Regions from separate parts of the Hydrogenophaga sp. PAMC20947 genome, predicted to be linked through region 1. Evidence: predicted binding sites of a transcription regulator. Region 1 holds the regulator's gene; each other region holds the start of a gene.
What was found. Region 1 encodes sigma-54, which starts transcription at its own class of promoters, with help from an activator protein. Its sites were predicted from a motif close to TGGCANGNAANCTGCTTT; they were not measured.
Positions count from the first base shown of each region.

Region 2: a site for sigma-54 is predicted at 3,374-3,391, ahead of E5678_RS16375 (ammonium transporter). Genes of this name have one in related genera too.
Region 3: a site for sigma-54 is predicted at 3,012-3,029, ahead of E5678_RS07595 (transglutaminase family protein). Genes of this name have one in related genera too.
Region 4: a site for sigma-54 is predicted at 1,993-2,010, ahead of E5678_RS09485 (nitrate regulatory protein). Genes of this name have one in related genera too.

Region 1 covers NZ_CP039252.1:3,459,775-3,467,465, forward strand. Annotated here, with positions in the region: gene E5678_RS15790 (THUMP domain-containing protein) at 1-92, opposite strand, end outside; gene rpoN (RNA polymerase factor sigma-54) at 314-1,963, opposite strand; gene lptB (LPS export ABC transporter ATP-binding protein) at 2,102-2,851, opposite strand; gene lptA (lipopolysaccharide transport periplasmic protein LptA) at 2,890-3,531, opposite strand; gene E5678_RS15810 (thiol:disulfide interchange protein DsbA/DsbL) at 3,696-4,337, opposite strand; gene E5678_RS15815 (SPOR domain-containing protein) at 4,410-5,093, opposite strand; gene argS (arginine--tRNA ligase) at 5,111-6,808, opposite strand; gene E5678_RS15825 (DsrE family protein) at 6,906-7,409, shown strand; gene argP (HTH-type transcriptional regulator ArgP) at 7,394-7,691, opposite strand, start outside.
Region 2 covers NZ_CP039252.1:3,576,735-3,584,425, reverse strand. Annotated here, with positions in the region: gene E5678_RS16385 (GMC family oxidoreductase N-terminal domain-containing protein) at 1-1,543, shown strand, start outside; gene E5678_RS16380 (hypothetical protein) at 1,564-1,959, opposite strand; gene E5678_RS16375 (ammonium transporter) at 1,988-3,343, opposite strand; gene E5678_RS16370 (Crp/Fnr family transcriptional regulator) at 3,571-4,296, opposite strand; gene E5678_RS16365 (class II aldolase/adducin family protein) at 4,406-5,176, shown strand; gene E5678_RS22350 (hypothetical protein) at 5,195-5,347, shown strand; gene E5678_RS16360 (TSUP family transporter) at 5,660-6,418, shown strand; gene E5678_RS16355 (hypothetical protein) at 6,676-7,293, shown strand; gene E5678_RS16350 (hypothetical protein) at 7,296-7,691, shown strand, end outside.
Region 3 covers NZ_CP039252.1:1,697,969-1,705,659, forward strand. Annotated here, with positions in the region: gene rmuC (DNA recombination protein RmuC) at 1-1,498, opposite strand, end outside; gene E5678_RS07585 (RidA family protein) at 1,661-2,128, shown strand; gene E5678_RS07590 (hypothetical protein) at 2,299-2,748, shown strand; gene E5678_RS07595 (transglutaminase family protein) at 3,094-6,561, shown strand; gene E5678_RS07600 (mobilization protein) at 6,632-7,339, shown strand; gene E5678_RS07605 (circularly permuted type 2 ATP-grasp protein) at 7,500-7,691, shown strand, end outside.
Region 4 covers NZ_CP039252.1:2,110,344-2,118,034, reverse strand. Annotated here, with positions in the region: gene E5678_RS09490 (CmpA/NrtA family ABC transporter substrate-binding protein) at 1-288, opposite strand, end outside; gene E5678_RS09485 (nitrate regulatory protein) at 651-1,955, opposite strand; gene cobA (uroporphyrinogen-III C-methyltransferase) at 2,393-3,238, opposite strand; gene E5678_RS09475 (nitrite reductase) at 3,455-5,176, shown strand; gene E5678_RS09470 (c-type cytochrome) at 5,305-5,625, shown strand; gene E5678_RS09465 (cytochrome c) at 5,632-5,997, shown strand; gene E5678_RS09460 (cytochrome D1 domain-containing protein) at 5,994-7,193, shown strand; gene E5678_RS09455 (Lrp/AsnC family transcriptional regulator) at 7,197-7,691, shown strand, end outside.

The DNA of each region.
Region 1 (7,691 bases):
GCCAGTGGTTCGTTTGTGATGCGCTTCACTTCGTCGGCGAGGAAGTCCTCCACGCCGGCAGCGCAGGGCAAAAAGAGGTTGAGTTGGTTCATGAATCTTTTTCCAAAAATGGTTGCGGCCACAAAAGCCACCGCGCTAACAGCCGTCATTCCTTCCAGTGCACACCACGGAACTGGATCTGGCAGGCCGGTTGGTGCAATCCCCGCGCGCAGGGACACAGGGGGCCTGCACCCTGAACACACCACAGAACTGGCTTCACCAGGCCGCAGGTGCAGCCCCCATCAGGGGGAAGGGGCGAAGCGGTGCAGGAGGGCTACAAGGTTTTTCGCAAATTGGCGGGCGCGATGCGCAACGCTTCCCGGTATTTGGCCACAGTACGGCGGGCACACTCAATACCCTGCGCTTTGAGCAGTTCGGAAAGCTGGTTGTCTGACAATGGTTTTGACGCGTTTTCAGCGGCAATGAGCTGTTTGAGCAAGGCGCGCACCGCTGTGCTCGATGCGTTGCCGCCAGTCTCCGTGCCCAGCGATGAGCCAAAAAAGTACTTGAGTTCGTAGGTGCCGAACGGCGTGGCCATGTACTTGGCGGTGGTCACACGGCTGATGGTGGACTCGTGCAAGCCCAGCTCGTCGGCGATTTCGCGCAACACCAGCGGCCGCATGGCGAGCTCGCCATGCATGAAAAAATTGCGCTGCCGTTCGACAATGGCCGAGGACACGCGCAGGATGGTGTCGAACCGCTGCTGGATATTCTTGATGAACCAGCGCGCCTCCTGCAAACGCTGCTGCATGGCGGCATGGCCTGCTTCGCCGCCACCCCCTTTCCCACCCCGGTTCTGACGCAGGGCGTTGGCGTATACATCGTGCACCCTCAACCGCGGCATGACGTCGGGGTTGAGCTGCACCTTGAAGCCACGCCCGGCGTGCGTGACCAGGACATCGGGCACAACGACATTGCGCTCCACATCCACAAACCGCCGTCCCGGCTTGGGCTCCAGCCCGATGATCAGGCCAAGCGCTGCGCGCACCGTCTCATCGTCCAGCCCACACAACGCACACAAGCGCTTCACATCGCGCTTGGCGAGCAACTCCAGCGGTTGTCGGCAAATCACCAGCGCAGCCTGGGCAACCGGCGTGTTGCGCAAGTCTTCGATCTGCAGACGCAAACACTCGCCGAGATCCCGCGCACCCACGCCGATGGGCTCCATGTTGTGCAGCCAGCCCAGCGCCATGCGCAGCTGCTCTTCCGCGACTTCAATCGCCGCAATACTGGGCGATGCAGCTTCGCGCCCGTGCAGCAGCCGCCAAAAGGCCAACGCCAATTCTGTCCAGTCGTCATCGAGATAACCATCGTCGTTGAGCGACTCGATCAGGAAATACAGTGCGGCCTGATCGGTTTCGCTCAGGCGCAAACAGCGGGCCTGCTCATGGAGGTGATCTTGCAGGCTGACCGGCGCTCGGGCCAGATCAGCCGCCGTTGCCGTTTCGTCGTCACCCCCGGAAGAGCCACTGTTGCGCGCGGGCGCATCACCGCCCCACTCGCCGTCGTCGGGCGCCATTTCCACGGAGCCGTCGCCGTCCCAATTTTCTTCCAACGCCCCGTCTCCATCGGCCTTGCGCTCGGCGGCTTCCCCAGCCGCACTCTCACTGGGCTCACTGGCTGTCGACGATGTGCCTTGGCTGAAGGGCAACTCTGAATCGGGGGCAACAGATTCGCCCTCGGGAGCCGCCGCCGCTTCGGCAATTTGCTCTCCTGCGCTGACCGGGACATCGCTGTGATCAAGCCCAAAATCTTCGCGGTCAGCGGTTTCATCCGCACGATCGAGAAACGGGTTTTCATCGAGCATCTGCTCGACTTCCTGCGCCATTTCAAGGGTAGAGAGCTGCAGCAAGCGGATCGACTGCTGCAGCTGTGGCGTGAGCGCGAGATGCTGCGAAACGCGCAGCGACAAACCTTGCTTCATGCCAAGGCGCCTAGCGACACGTCAAAACGCTGGAGCGGAACGTCACGCTGGAGCCACCAGCAGGTTCGCCCAAAGCCTCGCTCATTCCCATCAGGGAGCACCGAACCACAGCAGCATGGAACAACGGATTGGCCACCATCACATGCGGAAGTTCTCGCCGAGGTATACCCGGCGAACATCGGCGTTTTCCACGATCTCTTCACTGGTGCCACTCGCCAGGACATGACCATCGCTGATGATGTAAGCGTGGTCACAAATACCCAGCGTCTCACGCACGTTGTGATCGGTGATGAGCACCCCGATGCCTCTGGATTTGAGAAAACTGATGATGTGCTGGATTTCGAGCACTGCGATCGGATCGATACCGGCAAAGGGTTCGTCCAACAGGATGAACCGAGGGCGCGAAGCCAGAGCCCGCGCGATTTCCACTCGACGGCGCTCACCGCCCGACAGGGATGGCGCAGGCGAGTTGCGCAAGTGCTCCACGCGCAAGTCCTTGAGCAGTTCGTCCAGACGTTGGTCAATTTCGGGTTCGCTCAGCGGCTGACCGGCCGGGTTGCGCTGCAACTCCAGCACGGCGCGCACGTTTTGCGCCACAGTGAGCTTGCGAAAGATGGAGGATTCCTGGGGAAGGTAGCCCAAGCCCAAGCGCGCCCGGCGGTGAATGGGCAGCTCTTCGATGCGCTGTTCGTCGAGCAAGATCTCACCACCATCGGCCCTTAGCAAACCCACGATCATGTAAAACGAAGTGGTCTTGCCCGCCCCGTTGGGGCCCAGAAGCCCCACAACCTCACCTTTGCCGACCGACAGGGACACGTTCTTGACGACCTGCCGGCTGCCATAGGCCTTTTTCAAGCTGCGCACTTCCAGACGACTGCGCACCGCCATCGACTCCAGTCCCCCCGCAGAGGGGATCTCCGCTACGTTCACTTGCGTTTCTCGTTGATTTTGGAGCTGGGTCGCAACTTGGCGGGTTCAGAATTGGCGGGCGCCGGTGCCGGTGCATTGCGTACGGCATCGGGAATCGGCGTCAGCATGGCGCGCACACGGCCCGACGGGTTGGCCGGCGTGCTGCTGGCCGCGCCCCCTTTGACCGTGAACACTTCAGACACGCTGTTGTAGGTGATCTGGTTGCCCAGATTCTCGTCATTGATGGCAGTGCCGCGGTAGCGGCGCAACGCAGCGTTGCCCGTGAGCACCACCGTCTGGGCCTTGCTGTCGTATTCGATGCGGTCGGCCTCTCCTTCGACCCATTCGTCCAGCCCTTCGCGCTTCTGGCGAAAAAACCCGGGCTCGCCCAGCAACAACCCAAACTGGTTGCCCTGGGTGTCTTGGCGCACATCCATTTTGTTGCCGCGCATGATGATCGTGCCCTTGGTGATCACGACCTTGCCGGTGAACACACTGGTCAGGGTCGCGTCGTCGTAACGCAGAGAGTCGGCCTCGATGTTCATGGGCTTGTCCTTGTCGGCCAGCTCAGCGTGGGCAACGCCGACCGTCAACATCAAACCCGCGATTGCGGCCAGGAAACGGGGAGTCCGGGGAGAGCGAAGGTGGTGTTGGGGCATGGCTTTAGTGGGGCACAAATCTTGCATTCGCTTTCATTGTAGCGGTGCATGGCCCGTCGTGGCGGCTGGCACGCAGGAACGGCGCCGACCGGAAATAACACAACCCGCTGGCAGCGGGTTGTGTTTCGGTTCAGGTCCGGAAGGGCACTGCTGGGATCGAGGCGTCAGCCTTTGCGGGCCTGTGCAATCAGCGAGTCTGCGATGAGCAGCGTCTTGGGGCCCTGGCCGCCAATGTAGAACTGGCCGGCCACGCCCAGAGCAGGCGTGCCTTCCACCTGATAGGCGTCCTGTAGCTGGGTCGCTGCTTTGGCTTTTTCGATTGCGCTGCCGTTGAAGAAAGACAGAAATTGCGCCTTGTCCACGCCCTGCTTCTCCACCCATGCCACGATGGTTTCAGGCGAGGTGAGTTGCTGGCGCTCTTCGTGGAAAGCCTTGAACACTTTTTCGTGCAGCTTTTCAACCAGCCCCATGGACTCCAGCGAGAAATAGAAACGCTGCATGGGGCCGAAGGCCGGGCTGAAAGCCACTGGCATGCGGCGCAAAACCACGTCAGCGGGCAACGACTTGCTCCATTCGGTCATGAGCGGCTCAAAGCGGAAGCAATGGATACAGGAATAGGAGAAAAACTCCACCACTTCCACCTTACCGGCAGGCGTGGAGACCGCAGCGGCCTTGGCCAGGCGGGTGTAGTCGCTGCCTTCCTTGAAGGCAACGCGCTGTGCCAGGGCGGGGGTGAGGCTCAGTGCGCCAACTGCGGCAATGGTGCCTGTGGCGAACAGGGAGCGTGAAAAATCTCGGCGTTGCATGGGTTCGATCTCCTGGTAGTTGCCTGCTTGAGCAGAGAGAGGGGTTGAAAGTTCCGCGCCTGGGCGGCGTTCTCAGCGCTGGATGCGCACCAGCGCCGCATCCACGCTGTTGGCCTCGAGCTGGACCCGCGTGGCTTCGGCCAGCGGCTTTTGGTTGAAGGGACCGATCCGCACGCGGTACACCGTGCGGCCCGATTGTTCGCGCTCGGTGATTTCGGCCGCCATCCCCAACATGGCCAGGCGGGCACGCTGGGCTTGTGCGTCGTCAGGCGCGCGAAACGCCCCAGCCTGTACAAAGTAGATGGCTGCATCGCCCGTGGCTGCGCTGGCCGCCTTTGCCGGCGCAGCCGGCGAGGAGGCGGCGCCAGGGCTAGCCGGTGCCGCCGCGGGCACAGCCGGGGTATCACCGAGTTTGTCCCTCAACAGATCCCCCAGAGGATCACCATCGAGGCCCGAGCCCGAGGGCGCCTCAACAGCAGGCGCTCCCTCTGCACCAGGCGCAGCGCCTTCGGTCGCAGGCAGAGGAGACTGCTGACTCGACAACCCAGCGTTGGGGTTCCAGCCCTTGTTGCGCTCGGCTTCTTCAACGTCTTTCGCAGGCGACCTGGAAACGCCGCGGTCCACAAAAGGCACGGGGACGCGTGTCACATAAACGGCAACAGCCAGGGCAATGCCCAAGCCCACCAGCAGACCGATCACCAGACCGATCAAAGTGCCGCCCACCTGGGCGCGCAAGGGCGCAGAGAGTTGTTTCATAGTAGGGACGTTGGTTCTCACATCTTGGTCGGGGCACTCACGCCCAGAACCGCCAGGCCATTGTGCAACACCTGCGCGGTGGCACTGACCAGGGCCAGGCGCGCCCGCTTCACCGCTTCATCGTCCACCAGAATGCGCTCGGCATCGTAGTAGCTGTGGTAGCTCGCTGCGAGCTCACGCAGGTAGAAGGTGACATCGTGGGGGGCGAAATCGCGGGCGGCGTCGGCGAGCATGGCCGGGTACTTGGCCAGCAACAGCATCAAGGCCTGCGCGACCGGACTGTCCAATGCGGACAGGTCTGCTTCCTTGAGTGAGGCGGCATCGCCCCCGTCTTTGTCGCGCCACGCGGCGAGCACCGAACAGATGCGTGCATGGGCGTACTGCACGTAATAGACCGGGTTGTCGTTGTTCTTTTGCACCGCCAGATCAACATCAAACGTGTACTCGGTGTCGGGTTTTCGGCTGAGCAAGAAAAACCGCACAGCGTCTTTGCTGGTCCACTCGATCAGATCGCGCAAGGTCACGTAGCTGCCGGCCCGCTTGGAGATTTTCACCTCTTCACCACCCTTGACCACGCGCACCATGGTGTGGAGCACATAGTCGGGATAACCTTGCGGAATGCCCACGTTGGCAGCCTGCAATCCGGCGCGCACCCGCGCAATCGTGCCGTGGTGGTCGGTGCCCTGGATGTTGATGACCTTGGTGAAGCCCCGTTCCCACTTGGCGATGTGGTAGGCCACATCGGGCACGAAGTAGGTGAACGAGCCGTCGGACTTGCGCATGACGCGGTCTTTGTCATCGCCGTAATCCGTGGACTTGAGCCACAACGCACCGTCCTGCTCGTAGGTTTTGCCGGCTTCGATCAGCAGATTCACCGTGGCCTCCACGCGACCGCTGGTGTAGAGGCTGGACTCCAGGTAATAGTGGTCGAACTTGACGGCGAAAGCCTTCAAGTCCAGATCCTGTTCGTGGCGCAAATAGGCCACGGCAAACTGGCGCATGCCGTCGAGATCATTGATGTCGCCGCTGGCGGTGAACGTGCGGTCGTCGGCCTGAACGGTCTTTTTGGCCAGGAAATCGTTGGCGATGTCCTGGATGTAGTCGCCGTTGTAGGCGGGCGCGTTTTCACCGCTGGGCCATTCGGCATCGCCCGGCTTGAAGCCCTGGGCGCGCAGGTGGGTCGATGTGGCCAGGGTGCCGATCTGCACACCCGCATCGTTGTAATAGAACTCGCGGTGCACGTCCCAGCCCTGGGTCGCATACAGACTGCAGATGGCATCACCCAAGGCGGCCTGGCGGCCATGGCCGACGTGGAGCGGACCGGTGGGGTTGGCGGACACAAACTCCACCATCATGCGCTGGCCATTGCTGGGCGCGAAGCCGAAACGCTCACCGGCTTCCAGCACCTCGGGCACGATCTGCTGCTTCGCTTCGGGCTTGAGGCGGATGTTGATAAAGCCTGGGCCAGCGATGTCGATCTCAGACACCCATTGCTGGTACACGGGCTGCGCCAGCAGCACCTCGCGCAATTGCTCACCCACTTGGCGCGGGTTGAGCTTCAGGGGTTTGGCCAACTGCATGGCTGCCGTGACGGCGAAATCGCCGTGGGCGGCCACCTTGGGGGATTCGAAGGCGGCCTTGGCACCCGCGCCGGCCGACACCGACTCCAGGGCGGTGGCCAGGCCGGTCAGCAATTCTTGTTTGATCTTGAGCATAGGGGTAGGATTTTAGGCGGCCGCGGGCCACAACAGGGTGACGACCGCAACAGCACCGAGAATGACAAGCGTTCACTTTCTGGGTAACGTATCCAACATGACCTCCAACACACCCCCACGCCGGCGCCAATGGCTTGGCCAAGCCCTTGCTTTGACCGCCGCATCTGCCGCCCTGCCCGCGGCGGCAGCTGCGACACCCATGCCCGCCACCCTGGGGCCAGCGGCTCCCGGCGATGACGCCCCCCACAAAATCGTCTACCAGCTCAACCACCACGAGCCCGAATACCAGGAGGCCATCTTCAATTCCATCAGTGCCATGCTCAAGAAGTATGTGGACGATGTAGCGATTGCTGTGGTCGTGTGGGGGCCGGGCATCCATCTGCTGGCGAAAAAGCCGCAACGCCCGGTACCCGAAATCCTCCAGCAGCGCGCGCGCAGCATGGCCCAGGCCTACGGCGTGCGTTTCATTGCCTGTGGCAATACCATGCACACCGTGGGCTGGACCAACGCCGACATGCTCGACTTCGCCACGGTGGAAGACGTGGGCGCCGCTGCGGTCATGGAGTTGCAGGAAAGAGGCTACGCCTATCTCGCCTGGTGAGCCGCCAGCGGTGGCAGGCTCTTGCCCGCCGCAGCCTTCACCGCCTGGGTCAGGCGCTGCGCGGAAGGCGCCTCACGCGCCCAGTGCTGCCAATACAGTGCCACATCCACCGTGGCGCCCGGCAACACCTCGACCATGCCCGGATGCCCGGGCAGATGCTGCTCGGGCACCATGCCCCAGCCCAGCCCCAGCTCGATCGCGGCTTCAAATGCGTCGATGGCCGGGGCGAAATGGCGCGGATAACGCGGCTGTTGCAAGCCAAAATGCTGCTTCAGGAACGTG
Region 2 (7,691 bases), 120 kb from region 1:
CCACTGGATCCACATTCCGGTGGGCTATCTGTATTGCATCGGCAACCCGCGCACCGACTGGCTCTACCAGACCGAGCCCGATGCAGGCCTCAACGGGCGCCGCTTGCGTTATCCGCGTGGCAAGGCGCTGGGTGGCTGCTCCAGCATCAACGGCATGATCTACATGCGGGGCCAGGCGCGCGATTACGACCAGTGGGCTGAGCTCACGGGCGACAGCGCCTGGAACTGGGCCAGCAGCCTGAAAGACTTCAAGGCCCACGAGAACCACTACCGCCTCGATACCCAAGGCGAAGGCATGAGCAACCCGGGGCTGGCTTTGCACCATGGCCACCCCAGTCTGAGCAGTGGCGGTGAGTGGCGCATTGAGAAGCAGCGCCTGCGCTGGGACGTGCTCGACGCGTTTGCCCTGGCCGCGCAGGAGGCGGGCATTCCCGCCAGCAGCGACTTCAACACCGGTGACAACGCGGGCGTGGGTTACTTCGAAGTCAACCAGAAATCGGGCTGGCGCTGGAACGCGTCCAAGGCGTTCTTGCGCCCTGTGGCGAGTCGACCCAATCTGACGGTGTGGACCGAAACCCAGGTCCAGCGGCTCACGCTGGCGCGCGATGCGGCTGGCGCGCTGCGCTGCACCGGGGCAGTGTTGATGCGGGGCGGACAGCCGGTGAACGTGAAGGCCGAGTGCGAAGTGGTGCTCAGCGCTGGCGCTGTGAACTCACCGCAAATCCTGCAACTCTCCGGCATCGGCCCGGCCGGGTTGCTGCGCGAGCATGGCATTGAAGTGGCGCTGGACTTGCCCGGCGTGGGCGACAACCTGCAAGACCATTTGCAGATCCGCACAGTGTTCAAGGTGCAGGGTACCAAAACGCTCAACACATTGGCCAGCTCCCTGTGGGGCAAGGCCATGATCGGCCTCGAGTACGCGCTCAAGCGCACCGGCCCCATGAGCATGGCGCCCAGCCAGCTAGGCGCCTTCACGCGCAGCAGCCCCGATCAGCCGTACGCCAACCTGGAATACCACGTGCAGCCGCTCAGCTTGGACGCCTTTGGCGATCCGCTGCACAGTTTTCCGGCGTTCACCGCCAGCGTGTGCAACCTCAATCCCACGAGCCGGGGCCATGTGCGCATTCGAAGCCCGCGCTGGGACGAGGCCCCTGCCATTGCGCCCTGTTACCTCAGCACCCCGGAAGACCGACAGGTAGCCGCCGACAGCCTGCGTGTGACCCGCCGCATCGTGGCGCAGCCGGCCCTGGCGAAGTACCGGCCCGAGGAGTTCAAGCCGGGAGTGCAATTCCAGACAGACGAAGAGCTGGCGCGCCTGGCCGGCGACATCGCCAGCACCATTTTTCACCCGGTGGGCACCACCCGAATGGGACGGCTCGACGACCCGTTGGCCGTGGTCGACAGCCACCTGCGGGTGCGCGGGGTGGCGGGGCTGCGTGTGGTGGATGCGGGGGTCATGCCCACCATCACCAGCGGCAATACCAACAGTCCCACGCTGATGATCGCGGAGAAGGCCGCGCGCTGGATCGTCGCCGGTCATTGAAGGCCGCTTGGGTCAGCACCTCAGCGGATGCCACCGACGTAGCGCTGGTCGACCGTGGGTGTGGTGCCCCTGCCCAAGCCGGATTCGCGAAAACCGCTGACCCGGTGGTCCAGGGTTTTTCGATCAGAGCCCTGAACATCCCTTGCCGATGTCTTGAAGTGTTCGACCGCAGCCGCCAGCAGGGGTTTGCGGTCACGGGCGCCCATGGTCGGAATCAAGGCTTCCAGTTTGTCCGCCCAAGGCCGCAGCTCGGCGAGCGCTTCGCCGTGGGCTTTGCTGCGCGTGAATTCGATCATGGCCAGTGCGTACTCCGGGTTGCTGGCCATCCACTCGGTGTCGGTGACCCGGCCGGTTTTGCGCCGCAGCAGCACGTGCAGGTGGGCGGCAGTGGCGAGGGCTTCGCTGTGGTTGGGCATGGGGCGGGTCCTGTGGCAGCTGCTGGCCTCAGCCGCTGAGTTGCTCGTTGTGCAGGGCCAGATCCAGTCCAGTGCGCTCCTCGCTCACGCGCACCCGCAGGCGGGTCAGTCGCGACGTGATCCACAACACCACCGCCGTCATGACCAGGCTGTAGGCCAGCACCACCAGGCAGCCGATGGCCTGCGTGAGCACGCTGCCCGAGACCCCCGAAATCAACGGGTCGGCCAGCCAACCGGTCATCAGCGCCCCCACCACACCGCCCACGCCGTGCACACCAAACACGTCCAGCGAGTCGTCGGCGCCGAGCCGGCGTTTGAGGGCGGTGGCGCCCCAGTAACAGGCCGCTCCGGCCACCAGCCCGATCAACAGGGCCGAGCGCAAGCTCACGAAGCCCGCCGCGGGGGTGATGGCGACGAGTCCGGCGACCACCCCCGAGCACAGACCCAGCAAGGACGCGCGGCGCCGGCTGATCCACTCTGCGGCCATCCAGGACAGCGCGCCGGCCGCAGCGGCCAGGTGTGTCACGGCCAGAGCCAGACCCGCACGGCCATCGGCGGCCAGTGCCGAGCCCGCATTGAAGCCAAACCAGCCCACCCACAGCAAGCCCGTGCCCGCCATGGTCAGTCCCAGGTTGAAGGGCATGAAGGGTTCGCGGCCATAACCTTCGCGGGGGCCCAGTGCATAGGCACACACCAGGGCCGCAGCGCCTGCATTGATGTGCACCACCGAGCCCCCCGCAAAATCGAGCACACCAAGCTGGGCCAGCCAGCCCCCCGGCTCCCAGACCCAGTGGGCAATGGGCGCGTACACCAGCAGCAGCCACAGGCTGGCAAAGACCAGTAGCGCACCAAAACGCATGCGCTCCACCAAGGCGCCCACCACCAGCGCACACGTGATGATCGCGAAGGTCAGTTGAAACATGGCAAACACCGATTCAGGGATCAGCGGCGCGATATGGCTCACCGCCACCTGGCCACTGCTGCCCAGATAGTCCAGACCGGCAAAGCCCGCGCGCTCAAGGCCGCCGATCCAGGCGCCCAGCGCATGGGTGCCTGGGGTGAACGCCAGCGAATATGCCAGCCCAAACCACAGCACACTCACCACGGCCGCGATGCCCACCACGCTCGCCATGGTGTTGATCACGTTGAAGCGGCGGACCATGCCGCCGTAAAACAGGGCGATACCCGGCAGGCTCATGAGCAGCACCAGGGCGGTGGAGACCATCAGCCAGGCCGTGTCGGCGCTGTTGATCGTGCTGGCGTCCACCAGGCCAGGGGCGGTCAGCGCTGTGGCGCCAGCGCTCCCTGGCGCGGCCAGTGAAAGCAGGGCGGCGAGCCCAGTGGGCGCAATGCGGCTCGGGGTGTTATCCCGTTTTTGGTGCATGGGGTGGTCCTTATCAACGATGCACGTTTTGTTGCATATCCCGTGCCAGCTGAAAATTGCCCGCGATGCCCGAGTCGTCGTTCACCCATTCGTTCCGTTTCCCAGGGGCCCTCTGCGCAACCTCCGCCATGCACGTTCGGATCCAAAACGGCATGACCGGCGCGCCCGTTTTGGGCCAAACCCTGGCGGGCCGTGGACTTGCGGTCCCCTATTCGACGTGCAGGTCCCTAGGGTGAAGGTGTTGTTGTTTGGGTGACTTCGCCCTGCTGGGCCAGCAGGGCGATGGAGGTGATTTCGATGCGGCCATAGCGAGGCACCAGGGCGCCCAGGCGGGCCAGTGCCCTGAGCTCTTTGTTCAGGGTCTGCCGCGTCATGCCCAGCATCATCGCCAGCGCATCCTGAGACACCGCCACCACCGGGCGTGCTGCGTCTGCCTGGGTGGCATCCCCGTGCGCCAGCAACATCAGGCGCCGCGCCACGCGCGCTCGGGTCGAGCGCAGGGTGGCGTCTTCCACCATGCCGTACAGCGATCGCACCCGGCCCGCCATCAGCTGGCACATGGCGCGCGCGAAAACCTCGCGTCGCATCAACCCATTGAAGGCTGAACCCGGCAGTGCCAGCACGTCAACCGGGCCCAGGGCGGTGGCATCGTGGGTGCGCGGACGCTGGTCGAACAGCGAAATTTCACCAAACCAGTTACCCACCTCAAGGACCGCCAGGATCGCCTCGTGCCCGTCGTCTCGCAGGCTCGAAATCTTGATTTGCCCCGCCAGCAACCCGAAAAAGCCACCGCGCCCGGTCCCCACCGGGTCGCCCTGGCGAAAGAGCATCTCCCCAGACTGCAGGCGCAGCGGCTCGGCCTGCGTCACCAGCGCCCGTTGCGCGCCGGGTGGCAGGTCTGCAAACCAGGGGTTGACCTGCAGGCGTTTGATCGTGTCGGCGGTGGGCTGCATGGTGTGCCCGGCGAGACTCAGTCGGGTCCAAATGTCAAAAATTTGACAGTTTCAATTGGATGGCAATCCTACATTGCAAAGTTCACACCCCCATAAAGCGGAGACAAGCATGACAAATATCCCATCCCTCAAAGACCAGGTCAGCGCCGAAGAGTGGCAGTTGCGCTGCGATCTGGCCGCCTGCTACCGGTTGGTGGCCCTCTATGGCTGGAGCGATCTGGTCTTCACCCACATCAGTGCCAAGCTGCCCGACAGCGTCACCGGCGGCGAACACCAGTTCCTGATCAACCCCTACGGCTTGATGTTTGATGAAATCACGGCCTCCAGCCTGGTCAAGGTCGACATGCAGTGCAACAAGCTGCACGACACCCCATTTCCGGTGAACCCGGCCGGCTTCGTGATCCACAGCGCTGTGCACGAAGCACGTCCCGATGTCGGCTGCGTGTTGCACACCCACACCCGCGCGGGCGTGGCCGTGAGCGCGCAAAAGTGCGGCGTGTTGCCGATCAGCCAGCAAAGTACGTTTGTGCTCGCTTCGCTGGGGTACCACGGCTACGAAGGCGTGGCTTTCCGTGAAGACGAAAAACCGCGTCTGCAGGCCGACATGGGCAAGAACAACTTCCTCATGTTGCGCAACCACGGCCTGCTCACCGCTGGCCCCACCATCGCCGACGCCTTCCTGGCCATGTACACCTTTGAGTCCACCTGCCAGATTCAGATCGGCGCTCAGGCTGGCGGCGAAGTGGTGAGCGTGAACCCCAAAATCGTCAGCGGCGTGGCCGAGGCCATGCGCGTGCAGACCGGTGGCCTGGGGGGGGCGTTCGTCTGGCCTTCGCTGATCCGCAAGGCGGAGCGCAGCTCGCCGGGTTACGACGTCTGATCGCGGACCCGCAGCTTCGTGAGCTTCACCCAGCCCCGGCCCACGCAGTTGCTCCTGTTGCCCGCCGCCTTCTACCCGGTGAGTATGTACCTCACCGCCGCTGCGCTTGGCCTGCTGTTGTTGCGCTGCAGTGGGCGCAGCGCCGTCAGCCCGTTACCGGCCAAAAACTGAGGGTTTTCGCGGGGTGAGCCGGTAGGTGGGGCAGGGAAACTCCCGATATTGGTCGGGGGCGATCTGCCGTACAGTGTCCTCACTCGCAAGGCGCTGGCTCGCCAAAGACCGCGGGGGACCCGAGGAGACATCTCAGTCCAACAACAAACAGATCACAACGGCAGCAATGCCGTATGAGATCCAAAAACCAACCTCAGGGTTGGTTTTTTTTTGCCGGTGCATGGTCAGGACGCCGTTGCCACGGACCCCATCAGGCAGCCTGCGCGACACCCCATCCGGGTGGTGCCCTCGGCCGCAGCGACAATCCACGCCATGGACCTGCTGCTCGTCACCATTGCTTCCGGCTTCGCCGGCTTCGTTGATGCCATCGTCGGCGGCGGTGGGCTGATCCTGGTGCCGGCCATGTTTGCGGTATTTCCCAACACGCATCCGGCCACCCTGTTTGGTGTCAACAAGGGCGCTGCGATCTGGGGCACAGCGGTGGCCACGCTGCAGTTTGCCCGCCGGGTGCAAATGCCCTGGGCGGCCTTGATGCCAGCGGTTGTGGTGTGTTTTGCCGGCTCCATGCTGGGTGCCTGGATGGTCACCGTCATCTCACCCGATTTTTTGCGCCGCGTGCTGCCGCTGGTGCTGATGGCAGTGTTGGGTTACACGCTGGTGAAAAAGCAGCTGGGCCAGCACCACGCGCCCCGTTTTCAGGGACGCCAAGAGGCACTGGCGGCCAGTGTGCTGGGCGTGACCATCGGGTTTTACGACGGCTTCTTTGGCCCGGGCACCGGCAGCTTCTTCGTCTTTCTGTTTGTGCGGTGGCTGGGCTACGACTTCCTGCATGCCAGCGCCAGCGCAAAGCTGCTCAACACCGCGTCCAATCTGGCCGCTCTGCTGCTGTTCGCCTACAAAGGACACGTCTGGTGGCACTTTGTGCTGGTGATGGCGATCGCCAACGTGGTGGGCAGCCTGCTCGGCACGCGTCTCGCGCTCAAGCACGGCAGCGGCTTCGTGCGCCAGGTGTTCATCGTGGTGGTGACGCTGCTGATTCTGAAAACGGGTTACGACGCCTGGGTGCGGTAGACCCCATTCAGGTGAGCAAAGGAACCCTAGGCTGGCCTGCCTGCGTCTTCGCTATGAGCCGCCCAAGGCCCGGTTTTCTGGGTTTGCGCATTTCGGCAACAAGCCGTGGGCAGCTGTATCCCCCGGTGCTATGCTGCTGAAAAAGTACTCATCGGATGCCCGTGTTGCTCAAAAATCGCCCACCATTCGCCCCCCCCCTGGTCTTGCTCAGTGTTCTCTGGATCAGCGCTTGCCAACCAACTTCTGCTGTCGACACCATGAAGCCTGCCGATCCCGCTGCCGCAACCGCGTCCTCCAGCCCGGGCAAGAACGACAAATCGGCGCAAGAGCACCTTTACAGGCTCAACCCCAAGCCGCAGCAGGCGTACGAGGTTGTGCTCACGATTGAAGGTGCGCCGGGGCCGTTCAAGATCGCCAACTGGAGCGCTGGGTATCAGGCCAAAGGGTGCACCTACATCGTCAACGACTGGGCCGGTGTGCGTGGCGTCCCTGAATACAGGGTGGAGCTGCCGTTCACCCACCAGCCCGATGGCAGCTATGTTGCGACGGTTTATCTGGACGCCATGCTCGACGAGGACTACTACGGCAATGGTTTGTGCGAATGGACCCTGACCGGGGTTGGGGCAGGAGGGTCGCCCACGGGTGCGCCCGACGAAGCCACGTTCGGAGGACATATTGACTTGAAGGGCCTCGAGAGCGAAGCACCTCACGCGACGTTTTATCCGAGGGCGTGGTACGGCAAACCGGCACCTGAAACAACGAATGAGCATTCGAAAGTGTCGTCTGCGCTTTTGGGATGGATGGACCGAAGCACGCTTCCTCCTGAGTTGCAAAACGATTTGTTTTCGTTCGTTCTCAAGGCCAGAAGGCTTTAACCATGAGGATGACCAGCCAAGACTATGCCGACTTGGCTATCGACTCCTATCGCAGTCGATCGCCAACCCGTGGTGACGATACGGAGACCATTGGGGAGCACCAATACAAGGTTCTGTATCACCAGGACAACCCCAAAACTGGCTACCAAGGGACCATCTACCAACGTGTGGACACACGAGAGATCATCGTTGCCCACCGGGGGACAGAGTTCGACCGAGAGGCGCTTAAAGATGGCGTGCTCGCCGATGGCGGCATGGTGCTCAACCGCTCCAATCTGCAGGTGCCTGATGCGATTGGTTTGACCCGAAAGGCGATGCAGTTGGCACAAGACCAGGCTGTCGGCGATCAAACACCGCCCGTGACAGTCACCGGTCACTCTTTAGGCGGCACGCTGGCC
Region 3 (7,691 bases), 1.8 Mb from region 1:
GGCCGTCCAGCGGCAAGACCTCGCTTGCCTGGTCTTGCGGCAAGGCCTCTACCGCTTTCAAGGCGCGGCTCATGGCCCGGCTGCGCGTCTCAGCGTTGTCCAGCGTGTTGAGCACGGTCTGCGTCTGGCTCTTGACCTTGGCCAGCACATCACCAAACTTGCCGAATTCCGTCTTGACCGCTCCCAGCACCTGCCAGACCTCGCTGCTGCGCTTCTCCAGCGCCAACGTGCGAAAGCCCATCTGCAGGGAATTGAGCATGGCCATCAGGGTGGTTGGACCCGCCAGGGTCACCCGGTGGTCACGCTGCAAGGCTTCCATCAAGCCCGGCCGGCGCAGCACTTCGGCATACAGCCCTTCGGTGGGCAGGAACAGGATGGCGAAGTCGGTGGTGTTCGGCGGCTCCAGGTACTTCTCCGCCATGGACTTGGCCTCCAGCTTGATGCGCTGCTCGAGCGCACGTGCAGCAGCTTCGGCCCCTTCGACATCGGCACGCTGCTGCGCGTCGAGCAGGCGCTCGTAGTCTTCATTGGGGAACTTGGCGTCTATCGGTAACCAGCAGGGCGCGCCGTCCGCGCTGCGTCCGGGCAAACGAATGGCGAAATCCACCACATTGCGGCTGCCGGGCCGGGTGGCCACCTGCGTGGCGAATTGGTCGGGCGCCAACACCTGCTCCAGCAACGCCCCCAGCTGTGCCTCACCAAACATGCCACGGGTTTTCACATTGGTCAGCAAATGCTTGAGATCGCCCACCCCCTGCGCCAGCGTCTGCATCTCGCCCAGGCCTTTGTGGACCTGCTCCAGGCGATCGGCCACCTGTTTGAAGCTCTCGCCCAGTCGGGCCTGCAAGGTGGACTGCAGCTTTTCATCGACCGTGGCCCGCATTTCATCGAGTTTGGCGGCGTTGCTCTGCTGCAGCTGGGCGAGTTGGGCGTCCAGCGTGGTCCGCACCTCGGCCAAGCGGCGCGCATTGCCCTCGCTCATGTCCTGCAACTGGCGCACCAGGGTGTCGCTCAAGGTAATGCGCAACTGAACCAGCTGCTGGGCAAAAGCGTCGATCTGGGCATTTTGCGTGCGGGTGGCTTCGGCTGCCTGTTGCCCCATGCCCAGGCTGATGGCCTGCAATTGCTGGGTCAACGTGTCGCTCAGGGTGCCCCGCAACTGCATCAACTGCTGAGAGAAGGCATCCAGCTGGGCGTTTTGTGTTCGGGTGGCTTCCGAGCTTTGGCGGGTCAGCGACGCCTGGAAGCCGCCGAGCGTCTGCTGCAGCTCTTGCCGCCCGCCTCGGGCGCCGTCAACGATTTCACGGCGCAGCTCGCCTTCGACCCGCTCAATGCGGGAGGCCTGCTGGGACAAGGCGCTGGTCAATGCCTGGCGGTGGGCCAGCTCGTCGTCCGATGCCCGGGGGCGCCGCAGCAACAGCCAAAACAGCAACAAGACCCCCAACCCCTGCCCCCCCAGAATGGCCCAGACCCACCACACAATATTTTCAAAGAACATGCCGCGAATTATCCGTGCGTAAACCTTTAGAAGAGAGGGAGCCGAGAATGCACTTGAACCGCAGCGCGCGGGGCCATGAATTCGACTCATGACCCATTTTTGGACCTGGCCCGGCCCCTACAATGAAATCCACTTTTTCAACCCCTTTTCAGGAAGTGCCCCATGAGCGTTCAAGCCAAACTCACCGAACTCGGTATCACCCTGCCCCCTGTGTCTGTGCCCGCAGCGGCCTACGTGCCGTTCGCCCAGACGGGGAACCTGGTGTTTTTGAGCGGCCACGTCGCCAAAAAAGACGGCAAGCCCTGGGTCGGCCAGCTCGGTCTGACCATGGCCACTGATGAAGCCAAGCTGGCCGCGCGCACCGTGGCCATCGATTTGATGGGCACGCTCGACGCCGCCTGCAAGGCTGCCGGCAAGACGCTGGAAGACGCCCGCATCGTCAAGGTCCTGAGCCTGGTGAACTCCACCGCTGCCTACACCGAGCACCATCTGGTGACCAACGGCTGCAGCGAGCTGCTGGGCGAAGTCTTTGGTCCCCAGGCGGGTGCGCACGCTCGCAGCGCTTTCGGTGTGGCGCAGCTGCCGTTTGGCGTGTGTGTGGAAATTGAGCTGATCGCCGAACTGCGCTGAACGGGCAGGTCTGTGCCGGGGCGCTTGCCTGACGCGACCCCGTTGAGGCCGAGGGTGCGGCCTCAAGTCGGGGCGGTCCTGCGCCGATACAGCAAGGGATACGTGCTTTGCCCGGAGGGTGTTTCCTGATCGGGCGCGGCTCCCGTCCCCTCCACAGCAGGTCCAACACCATGAACGACGACACCCAGTTTGAAGCTTTCAAGGCTTCCCTTGCCAATTTCATGGGGCAAACCAACGCCTTGGTCGACCACGCGCTGTCTGACGAAGCGAAGATCGCGCATCTGGCCCCCATGATTCCCTGGGTCAGTGAGGCCATGTCCGCCTCGATGGACACCAGCTTCCTGGAGAACATTGCCCTGGCCTACTGGTCTCACATGGGCATGACCGCCACGTCCACCCCTGCGCGCCTGAAAATCATGGAGCTTGATGGCCTCACCGAAGCCGTTCGCCAGTCTTTGCTCGGGGCAGGCGGCCAAGCCACAACCAGCGCCCAGTCCAACCTGCTGAACCTGTGCGGTCTAACCGTGGGCGGCTTGCTCGATGGCATTGGTGAACTGGCCCCCTGGGTCAATGGGATCCTGCGGTCCACTCTGGGTGCAATCGACGTCGCGCGCCACTGACTCTTCTCTCTAGGCGACAGGCTGGGGACACCTGATCGCCGACGCCCTTGGGCCATGGGGACACCGATTCCTTTCAGTTTCCTGGTCCACGCACCTGCACGCCCACATGGCCCATCCAAAGCAATGGTTTTGGACCAATTTTGGGGCCCTGTCAGCCACAATGATCCTCCACGAAGGCATGGCGGCAGAAGCGGCCAGACCACCCAATTTTGCCTCTTTCGGCTGCGGTCAATCAACGAACACCGGTTTTCCCTGCTACCCTTTGGCCTGAGACTTGCTTGATAGTCCGCGCGCCGGGAAAGCAGACCGGCAGCCGTTGTCGACCACCGAAAAAGAAGGAAATTTATGGCCATTCACGCCGCCCTGAGTCACATCACTCACTACAAATACGACCGCCTGGTCGAGCTGGGCCCGCAGATTGTTCGGCTGCGCCCCGCGCCACACTGCCGCTCCAAAATCGTCTCGTATTCGCTCAAAGTGGAACCGGCTGGCCATTTCGTGAACTGGCAACAAGATCCGTTCGCCAACTACCAGGCCCGCCTGGTGTTCCCTGAAAAGGTCAAAGAGTTCAAAGTCACGATTGATGCGGTCTTTGAAATGGCCGTGTACAACCCGTTTGACTTCTTTCTGGAACCCGAAGCAGAAGAGTTTCCCTTCACCTACGACCCAGAGCTCAAGGAAGAGCTGGCTCCGTACCTGACACCTGAGCCGTTGACACCGCTGGTCAAGGCCTATCTGGACAAGATTGATCGCACCAAGCGGCGCACGGTGATCTTTCTGGTTGAGCTGAACCACATGCTCAGCCAGGACATCAAATACCTGATCCGGATGGAGCCAGGTGTCCAGACCCCCGAGGAAACGTTGAAGCTGGCCAGTGGTTCCTGCCGCGATTCGGGCTGGTTGCTGGTGCAGTTGCTGCGCAATTGCGGCCTGGCCGCGCGCTTTGTGTCGGGCTACCTGATTCAACTCAAGTCGGACGTGAAAGCCCTCGACGGCCCCAGTGGCACCGAAGTCGACTTCACCGACCTGCACGCTTGGTGCGAGGTGTATTTGCCTGGTGCTGGCTGGATCGGCCTGGATGCCACCTCTGGTCTGATGGCGGGCGAAGGACACATTCCGCTGGCGTGCACGCCGATGCCATCGGGTGCAGCACCCATCGAAGGCGGCGTGGGCAAGTGTGAAGTGACCTTCGCGCACCACATGGGTGTGACGCGCATCTACGAGTCACCCCGGGTCACCAAGCCCTACACCGAGGAACAATGGGACGCCGTACTGAAACTGGGCGACGTCGTCGACGCCGAGCTGCTGGCCGGTGACGTGCGCCTGACCATGGGTGGAGAGCCCACCTTCGTGGCCGCCAGCGACCGCGACGCGGGCGAATGGAACACCGATGCGCTCGGCCCAACCAAACGCGGATTTGCCACCGAACTGACGCAAAAGCTTCGCGACGAATACGGCCAGGGTGGCTTCCTGCATTTTGGCCAGGGAAAGTGGTATCCGGGTGAGCAACTGCCTCGCTGGGCACTCAACATTTACTGGCGCGCCGACAAAGAGCCCATCTGGGCCAACCCTGCGCTGTTCGTTGACGAGCGCAGGCCCACAAACTACACCAGCGCCGACGCACACCGCTTCACGCAAACACTGGCACGCAAGCTGGGCATCACCGACCAGTTCATGCAAGCGGCCTACGAAGACGTCTGGTACTACATGTGGCGCGAGCGGCGCCTGCCTGTGAACGTTGATCCGTTCAACTCTCGCCTGGACGACGAAATGGAACGCGTGCGTCTGCGCCGCGTGTTCACCCAGAAGCTGGACTCGGTGGTGGGCTACCTGCTGCCTTTGAAGCCCACTGATGCACCCCTGTCCGTGGGCCCCAAATGGACCAGCGGCCAATGGTTCTTGCGCGACGAACGCATGTACCTGATGCCCGGCGATTCGCCCATGGGTTTGCGCTTGCCGCTGGACTCGCTGCCCTGGGTAAATGAGGCCGACTACCCCTACATGGTGGAACAGGATCCGACCAGCCAGCGCCCGAATCTGGCGCCCCGCACCGCCATGGCCGCGCGCTACGTGGCCGGATCAGACCAGGCCGCAGAAGCGCCGCGCAAGTTTCAGAGCCCCAGTGGCATGGCATCGCTCATGTCCACCGCGAATGCGCGCACCGGCACCCAGGCCGAGCCTGCAGACATCGACCGCGTGCCCGCCCTGAACGAGTCCGCCGCCTGGATCAGCCGGACGGCCCTTTGCGTGGAAGTGCGCGACCCGCGCCGTGCGAGTGGCCCAAAGGCCGAGTCGGTCGGCAAGGCCTCTTCTGTGCTCTACGTCTTCATGCCTCCGCTGGAGAAGCTTGAGCATTACCTGGACTTGCTCGCGGCCATTGAAGCCACGGCCGAAGAGCTGAAGATGCAGCTGGTGCTGGAAGGCTATCCGCCACCACGCGACCCGCGCATGAAGTTGCTGCAGGTCACGCCCGATCCAGGCGTGATCGAGGTCAACATCCACCCGGTCACCAACTGGCGAGAACTCGTCAAAAACACCGAGTTCCTGTACAACGCGGCTTTCGAGTCGCGCCTGTCGGCCGAAAAGTTCATGGCCGATGGACGGCACATCGGCACTGGTGGGGGCAACCACTTCGTGATGGGTGGCGCCACAACCTCTGACAGCCCGTTCCTGCGCAAGCCCGAGCTGCTGGCAAGCCTGCTGCTGTACTGGCACAACCACCCTGCCCTGAGCTACTTGTTCAGCGGCATGTTTGTGGGCCCCACCAGCCAGGCGCCGCGTGTCGACGAAGCCCGCAACGACCAGCTCTACGAGCTGGAAATCGCGATCGAGCAGATTTACCAGAACCGTGAGGTGTACGGACAGAGCATGCCGCCCTGGATCGTTGACCGCACGCTGCGCAACATCCTGATCGACGCCACGGGCAACACGCACCGCAGCGAGTTCTCCATCGACAAGATGTACTCGCCCGATTCCGCCACCGGACGACTGGGCCTGCTGGAGCTGCGCGCCTTCGAGATGCCACCCCATCCGCACATGAGCAGCGCCCAGCAGTTGCTGCTCCGTGCGCTGGTCGCTCGCTTCTGGAAGAGTCCATTCAGGGCTCCGGCCACGCGCTGGGGCACCGAATTGCACGACCGATTCATGCTGCCCACATTCATCAAGCAAGATTTTGATGATGTGATCGCCGACATGAACCGCGCCGGCTATGCGTTTGATACCAGCTGGTTCGATCCGCACTACGAGTTCCGCTTCCCCATGGTCGGCGCGATCCAAACGATGGGCATGGAGTTGACCCTGCGCAATGCGCTGGAACCATGGCATGTGATGGGCGAAGAAAGCGCGGCAGGCGGTAACGCCCGTTACGTGGACTCTTCACTGGAGCGCATGGAAGTTCGTATCACCGGTATGAACCAGAGCCGCTACGTGGTCACCTGCAACGGCGAAGCCTTGCCGATGCAAAACACCGGCACGGTGGGCGAATATGTGGCCGGTGTCCGCTACAAAGCCTGGAACCCGCCCAGCAGCCTGCACCCCACCATAGGTGTGCACGCACCGCTGACCTTTGACATCGTGGACACCTGGGCCAAGCATTCGGTGGGTGGCTGCGAATACCACGTGGCCCATCCCGGTGGTTTGAGCTACGAGAGCCTGCCAGTGAATTCGTTTGAGGCCGAAAGCCGCCGCCTGTCGCGATTCAAAGACATGGGGCACACGCCAGGACCGATGGTGGTGCCTCCGGCTACCATCAACGCACCAGGCAGTCGCGAGTTTCCGTTCACCCGCGACCTGCGGCACAAGAAGCCCAACTGAAACTGAAACCAGAGGCCGGCCCATCCCGCCCGCTTCTGGCCTCTACTCACCACAAGAAACCGGCAACAACATGGCAACTCTCAACTTCATCGGCGGCGAAAAAGGCGGCGTCGGTAAATCGGTCGCGGCGCGCGTGCTCGCTCAATACTTCATTGACCGGGGTCAACCGTTCACGGGCTTTGACACCGATCGCTCCCACACCTCTTTCACCCGCTTTTACGCAGACTACGCAGCGCCCGTGGTGGTGGACTCTTACGAAGGCCTGGACCTGATCGCAGGCGAGTTCGAAGATACCCCAACCCTTGGTGTGAAACACAGCGTCATCGTCGATCTGGCCGCGCAAACGGCGGCGCCGTTGGCGCGCTGGATGCGCGACTCTGACGTTCTCGCCCTGCTGGGCAGCATGGGCGTCACGGTGAACTTCTGGCACATCGCCGATGCGGGCAAAGACTCTGTCGACCTGCTCGATCGGCTCATCAACACCTATGGTCCTGGACCCAACTACTTCGTTGTGAAAAACGAAGGCCGGGGTACCGATTTTTCCCAGCTGGAAAATTCCGCTGCCTTGAAAAAAACCTTGGCCCTGGGTGGCCGGGTGATCTCTCTGGGGCAGCTTCACGAAGGCAGCATGCGCAAAATCGATCGCCGCAATGCCAGTTTCTGGGCGGCCATCCACACCGCGGAAGGCCCTGATGCCCTGGGGATGCTGGAACGCCAACGCGTCAAAACCTGGCTGCGAAATACCTACGCCACGCTGGATACCTTGCCGTTGAAATGAGTATCGACACCCGCGTTCACGATCGTTGGGGGGCGACCCGCCGCCGATTGCCCAAACTCCGGATGGCCCGCCCATGACGGTCGTAACGTGTGAACTGCAGGGGAAAGGGCGGCCGCAGCCGGCTTTTTCGCCCTGAGCGCTGCTGGCATACTCCCCCTAAGTGAACCTCGATACATCCGACTCCCTATTTGGCACTCTCGGCCCCGGTACGCCCGGCGACTGGGCTTCGTCGCTGTCCATTCCCGCGAGTGCCGGGCACCGCGACGAGCTGCGCGGCGCGATCAGCGACGGGACCACCACGGACGGCGGGTTGGCCGATCCCTGGGGGCAATTTTTCGAACACATCGGCGCT
Region 4 (7,691 bases), 1.3 Mb from region 1:
GTGCGCGCCGTCGAGCTGGCCATCGATCACCCGGTCGAGCAGCACTTTCCAGTTGGCCTGGGCTTCCAGCTGCACATTCAGACCTTCGTCTTCGAAGTAGCCTTTTTCATAGGCCACGACCAGGGGTGCACAGTCGGTCAGCTTGATGAAGCCAAATTTCAGCTGCTCTTTTTCAGGGCGACCAGGCTTGGCGGCCCATGCCGGCAGGCCCAGCGTAGTGGCGCCGGCCAAAGCCATGGCCTGGGTGGCGAAGCGGCGGCGGTTCGGGTGGTTCGTGGCATCGGACATGGACAACTCCTGAAGGAAGAAACAACGGGGTCCAGACAACGAAAAACGGCGCCCATCAACTGACAGGCCGATGGCCTGCGAGAGATGGACGCCGTTGTCCGGGTGGCCTGGAGAGACCTGAGCGGTGTGCCGTCGTTGGCACGCCGCTTTTGTTAGAGACTAAGCAGGGACCGTGCCAACTGCGCCTTCCCATCGCCTCGTTTGGCCCAGAACCCTGATTTGTAGGGGTTTTGCGCCGATTGCAGTGTCGAACCAGAGGGCAAATTGACCGCTGGGTGTGCTTGTCTCAGCGGGCTTTTCTGAGCCTTGAATTGGTGCACGTCAATCCTTTGGCACCGTTCTTGTGCGGTGCAACATGCGCGTCAGACTTCATGGCGCTTCGGTTCCGGGAGCACGTCTGCCATGGCCAGTACGGCCTCGGCCACATCGACCACACGCCTGTTCTGGTTCATGGCCATTTGCCGCATGGCTTTGTGAGCCGCCTCTTCGCTCAGGCTGCGGTGGGCCATCAGCAGGCCCTTCGCCCGTTCAATCAGCTTGCGCTCGTTGAGGCTGGCGCGCACGGTGTCCAGCTCGTCGCTCATGCTTTGCAAGCGGTGCGCTTGCTCTTGAACGAGCTCAAGGATGGAGCGGTCGAGCTGCTGTCCAAAGCCTTGTCCCCCCGTGCTCAATGGGGTGCCGAGCAAGCGTTCATCGCTCGCCGCTGGATCAAAGAAACCGGGTGCAGTGGTGTTGCCTGGGTTGTGCCTGACTGGTGCGCTGCCGTTCAGCACTTCAAACGCCGCCAGCTCGGCCGAAGTGGATGCGATGCGTTGCTCGCACAGGGCCAGCAGCTCGGAAGACATCTGATCTTCAACGGCTTTCATGGCATCCATGGTGGCGGTGCAGCAATCGAACCAGGCTTGGCTGAGGTCGGGTGAGAGGGGGGCACCTGCGGCGGTGGTGCACAACACCCGGCGCAAGCGCTCCAGGCAGACCAGGCCTTCTGGTTGCCGTGCAGCGCGCCAGGTGGCCATCACCGCTTCGCTGGCGAATTCGCCGAACACCTGCAGGCACCGTTCTTGTGACTCGATCAGGTGCAGCAGTTGCTGCTGTGCAGGAGCGTCGGCAAGCCCTGAGGCAAACAGCGCCGACCCGGTGGCGCGCTCCTGGCCGGCGCATTCTTTGCCCTGCATGAAATTGAACAGCGCGACCAGGCCACGCGAAATGCCGGGGTCGGCGGCGCTGTCGGCCGCTTCAAACACCACCGCCAGCAACCCGTTGATCAACCGGATGTAGGCCGCCGTTGCCTGGGCCGGGTTGAGTTGCTGGGCGGCGATGCGGTCCCGCAACTGGGGCAATGCATCCAGCCCCTGAAGCACGTAGGCGATGCGGCTGTACAAGCGAGCGCCATGGCCATTGCGCGGCGCCGCTTCGGTGTCGAGTTTGTCAAAGCAGGCGCGGACTTCGGTCTGGGCCGTGTCGCATTGGTGGATCTGGTCATCGCGCTCTGACGACCACCGCGCGCCCTGGGAAGCCAGGTAAAGGTTGGACAGGCCGCGTTCCCGCTGCAGGCCGTGCACCAACCGCCCGGTTGCGTTCACCAGCACGCTGGTCAACGCAAGCCGTTCGAGTTCGGCGATTTCGCAGCGTTTGGCGGCAATGAGGAAGCTGAGGCCTGAGGTCATCGTGTTGGAGGTTGGGCGTGCAGCCGATGGGGTCTGTGCAGCAACATCCGTGCCCGGGGTCCGGGCGGTGGACCCCGTGAACGAAGCCCGGAGCTTGTCCAAGTGTTTCCAAGGGGCCGTTCGGCCCAGGCGGAACCGCTCAAGCACGTTGGCTGTACAGGGGTTCGCCCATGCGAGCGATCCGCGAGGGGTAGGGGTGGCGTGGCCTGCTGCGCGAGAGGGTGGGATTCAGGCCACTGGCGCCGGGCATTGGGGGGCACCTATCGGCCGACCCCCATGCAAGCCCCGTGCAACACAGCGCTGCCTTCGGGGGAGCGGTCGGCGCGGGCGGCGTCGGGGCATGCTCGGTGCCGTGACATCACTTGCCGTGGCAGCCCCAACGGAGGGCCAAAGGCCAAGTGTGGGATGACCGCCCTGCCAAGGGGCGTGCTTCGGCCTCAGATTTCGGCCGCTGCAATCTCTTGCCGGTGGATCTGGGCCTGGGGCCCGAGCTCGTGGTGCAGGGCCACCACGGCACCCACCATGATCAGCGCGGGCGGCTTGACGCCGTGGGTGACTGCCAGTGTGGGCAGGTCGGCCAGTGTGCCGGTGATGCAGCGCTCCTCGGGCAGGGTAGCTCGCTCCACCAGGGCCGCTGGCGTGTCTTGGGGCAATCCGTGGGCGATCAGCTGCCGACAGATCTCGGGCAGGTTGTTCACACCCATGTAGAGCACCACCGTCTGGTTCGGGCGGGCAAGCATGGTCCAGTCCATGGACAACGCCTTGTTCTCACGCAGGTGACCGGTGGAGAGCACCAGCGAGCAGGCATGGTCACGGTGCGTCAGCGGGATGCCCACAGATGCAGCCGCGCCTTGTGCTGCGGTGAGCCCGGGCACCACGGTGAAGGGTATGCCGGCACGCGCAAGGGCTTGGGCTTCTTCGCCACCTCGGCCGAAGATGTAGCCGTCGCCGCCTTTGAGGCGCAACACGGGCCGCCCCGATTTCGCCAAACGGATCATGAGCTCGATGATGGAGGCCTGTGGCAATGCGTGGCGCGACGATTCCTTGCCCACGTAGACCCGATCCGCATCGGGGGGCAGGAAATCGAGAATGGCTGGGCTCACCAGGTGATCGTAGAGCACCAGCTTGGCCGCCTGCAGCGCGCGCATGGCCTTGATGGTGAGCAATTCCGGGTCGCCTGGCCCTGCGCCCACCAGCGTTACAGCCCCGGGCGGACCTTCAAAGCCGGACTCATTCTCCGACCAGCCAGGGGTCAGCCAATGGCTGGGTTCCATGACGCTCATGTTCTGCACTCCTGCGTGGGCTTGTTGTTGTGCCCATTGTTCTGCGGCGGAGTTGTGCAGTCCTTGACCTGGGTCAAGGACAAGGCCTGAGCCGCAGTTGACTATGGTGACTGTTCACTCACCGGCAATGGACAGCTGCCGGGTGAACTGGTCTGAAAACCCTGGAGGGGTGGGCAGACTGCTTACAACAGCTGCTCCGTGACGGAAAGAGAACCCATGAAACCCACCAAGATCATTCTGGGCACGCTGGCCATGGCCGCCATGCTCGTTGCCGGCAGTATTCATGCCGAGGACAAGAAAACCCTGACCCAACCCGAGGCGAACTACCAGGCGGGCAGTTCACCCATTGGCGATTCGCCAATGCACCAAAGCGTCAACCCCAAGGCGCCAGCCATGACGCAGGCCGAGTTCGATATCGGCCGCAAGATCTATTTTGAGCGCTGCGCGGGTTGCCATGGCGTGCTGCGAAAGGGTGCCACGGGCAAGCCGCTGACACCCGATCTCACGGTCGAAAAGGGCACGGATTACCTCAAGGTGTTCATCAATTACGGTTCGCCGGCCGGCATGCCCAACTGGGGTACCTCGGGCGAGCTCAATGACCAGGAAGTGGACCTGATGGCCCGCTACATCCAGCACGAGCCACCGATCCCACCCGAGTTCGGCATGGCGGACATGAAGGCCAGCTGGAAGGTCATCGTTCCGCCTGAGAAGCGGCCGACCAAGAAAATGAACGCCTACAACATCACCAACATTTTCTCGACCACGCTGCGCGATGCGGGTGAGATTGCGTTGATCGATGGGGACTCCAAGAAAATCATCAGCATTCTCAAAACCGGCTACGCGGTGCATATCTCGCGCATGTCGGCTTCAGGTCGGTACCTGTTCGTGATCGGCCGCGACGCCAGGATCAACATGATCGACCTGTGGATGGAAAAGCCCGACACGGTGGCGGAAATTCGCACTGGCCTCGAAGCGCGCTCGGTCGAGAGCAGCAAGTTCAAAGGTTATGAAGACAAGTACGTGATTGCCGGTTCCTACTGGCCGCCACAATTTGTCATCATGGACGGCGATACCCTCGAACCCCTCAAGATCGTCTCGACCCGGGGCAATGTGGTGGGCACGCAGGAATACCACCCTGAGCCGCGCGTGGCTTCTATCGTGGGCAGCCACTTCAGGCCCGAGTTTGTCGTGAACGTCAAGGAAACCGGCAAGACCCTGATGGTGGATTACTCCGATCTCGACGCACTCAAGACGATCGAGATTGGTTCGGCGCCTTTCCTGCACGACGGTGGCCTGGATTCGAGCAAGCGCTACTTCATGGTGGCAGCGAACCAGAGCAACAAGATTTCCGTCATTGACCTCAAGACGGACAAGCTGACCGCGCTGATCGATGTGGGCAAGATTCCCCACCCCGGCCGCGGTGCCAACTTCATTCATCCGAAGTTTGGTCCTGTGTGGTCCACTGGCCACCTGGGAGATGACACCATCTCCCTGATTGGTACCGACCCCGTCAAACACCCGAAAAATGCCTGGAAAGTGGTGCAGACGCTCACGGGCCAAGGCGGCGGTGCACTCTTCATCAAGAGCCATCCCAAGTCCAATCACTTGTATTCGGACACACCACTGAATCCCGATCCGAAGATCTCGCAATCGGTGGCCGTGTACGACATCAACAACCTGGAAAAAGGGTTCACCGTGTTGCCGATCGGCGAGTGGGCCGACATCAAGGATGACGGTGCCAAACGCGTGGTGCAGCCGGAGTTCAACAAGGCGGGCGATGAAGTCTGGTTCTCGGTCTGGAGTGCCAAGGACAAGATCAGCGCCATGGTCGTGGTGGACGACAAGACGCTCAAGCTCAAGGCTGTGATCAAGGACCCGCGCCTGATCACGCCCACGGGCCACTTCAACGTGAACAACACGCAGAACGACGTTTATTGACCCACCCCCGCGCCGCGCCTGCGGCGCGTCAGCCCCTCAAGGGGGGCGGCACTGGCGGACCGGCCAAGCCGGATCCGCTGTGCCTTGGGTGTAGACAATTCTGTGCAGAAACTCTTTTGGATAGCGATATGAAATCGAAATTACTTTTATCTGTGGTCGGAGCGGTGGCTTTGGCCTTCTCGGCGGGTTCGGCCATGGCCGATGGCGAAGCGGCTTTGACCAAGGGCGGCTGCATGGCCTGCCATTCCAAAGACAAAAAACTGGTGGGTCCTTCGTTCAAGGACATCGCCGCCAAGTACAAGGGCCAGGACATGAGCGCCCAGCTTTTTGACAAGGTGCGCAAGGGCGGCTCGGGTGTTTGGGGACCCATCCCCATGTCGCCCAATCCGGTGGCCAAGATCGACGATGCCAGCCTCAAAGAAGCGGTGGCCTTCATTCTGAAGTCCTGATTTCCCATGCCCAGTCTGTTGCGCTCGGCACTGGTCTTGCTCGCACTTTGTTCGGGTGCTGCGGTTTTCGCAGCACCACCGGCACAAGTGGGTGAGCCGGACGCTCGGCGCCAACAGACCCTGGTGCACATGGTGCGGCAAGACTGCGGCTCGTGCCACGGCATGCGGCTCACAGGTGGCCTTGGGCCACCATTGACGCAGGCGGCGATGGCCGACATACCGCTCGCCAGTCTGACCGCCACCATTTTTTATGGCCGACCGGGCACACCCATGCCGCCCTGGAGCGCCATGTTGAGCGAAGTTGAAGCGCGCTGGATCGCCCAGCGGCTGCAACAAGGCTTCCCCGAAGAATCATCTAGACAGACCCCATGAAACGCCGCGATCTTTTCTCTGCTGCAGCGCTAGCGCTGCCCTCCGTCGCCGTGCTGGGTGCTTTGCAAGGATGCGCTGCTGCGCCCATGCTGCGCGGCACGGGCGACCTCGGAGTGATCATCGGCCGCGCCAACGGCACGCTCTACCTCGTCGACACCTCGGCACAAACGCTGATCGGTGAAGTCCCCGGCCTGGGCGATCTCTCACATGCGTCGGTGGTGTTTTCCCGCGATGGCCTCTACGCTTACGTGTTCGGTCGCGATGGCGGTCTCACGCAGGTGAACCTGCTCGAACAGCGCATCACGCGACGGGTCATGCAGGCGGGCAATTCCATCGGTGGTGCCATCAGTGCCGACGGCACGCTGGTGGCCGCGCAAAATTACAAGCCCGGCGGCGTGAAGGTGTTTGACGCACGCACGCTGGAGCTCGTCGCCGATATTCCCGCCGAGTACGCGCCAGGCAAACTGTCCCGCGTGGTGGGGCTGGTTGATCTGCCAGGCGGGCGATTCGCCTACAGCCTGTTCGATGGCGATGCCATCTGGGTCAGCGACTGCTCAGACCCGAAGCAAGTCAAGACCACCAAATTCGAAGGCATTGGCCACCAGCCTTATGACGGACTGGTTACGCCCGATGGCCGCCACTACATTGCGGGCCTGTTTGGCGAAGATGGCTTGGCCATGATCGACTTGTGGGCTGAAAAACCCGAGGTCCGCCGCATTTTGAATGGCTATGGCCGTGGCCAGGAACCGCTGCCCGTTTACAAGATGCCGCATCTGCGCGGTTGGGCCGTGGCCGGGCGCCGCGCCTACTTGCCCGCCATTGGTCGCCATGAAGTGCTGGTTGTCGACACCGATACCTGGGCCGAAGTTGGCCGCATTCCAGTTGCCGGTCAGCCGGTGTTCGTCATGGCCCGGCCCGATGGTCGTCAGGTCTGGGTGAATTTTTCCGTGCCCGATTACCACCGCGTACAGGTCATAGACACCCAGACGCAAGCGATCGTCAAGACACTGGAGCCTGGCAAGGCCGTGCTCCACATGGAGTTCACGCCGCGCGGTGAGGTGGTGTGGATCAGCAGCCGCGATGACAACCGTGTCAGCGTCATCGACACACACAGCTTCGCCGTGCGCCAGCGCCTTGAGGTGCCCTCACCGAGCGGCATTTTCTTCACTTCGCGCGCCGCACGCATGGGGTTCTGAGCCATGGACACGCGCGCGCTCAAACCCCTTGCCGAAGGCAGCGCCGATCTGGCGCTGCTCAATGGGTGGCAACATGGTTTTCCGCTGGTCCGCGAACCCTTTGCTGTGCTTGGCGAGCGTCTGGATCTGTGTGAACAGGCGGTACTCGACGCCTGTGACCGGTTGCAGCGGGCGGGTGCGATCAGCCGCATCGGCGGGGTCTTTTCCCCCGGTGCTGGAGGGGCTGGCCTGCTCGCCGCCATGGCGGTGCCACAAGCGCGCATGGCCGAGGTGGCGGCATTGGTGTCGGCCCACCCGGGTGTGAACCACAACTACCAGCGCGAGCACGATTTCAACCTCTGGTTCGTGATGACAGGGCGCGATGCGGCTGCGGTGGAAACGGCCATGTTGACCTTGGAGCAGGCCACAGGCCTGCCCGCGCTTCGCCTTCGTCTGCAGCGCGCCTACCGCATCGATCTTGGTTTCGACCTGCGCCATGCCACGGCGCCGGTGCCCATG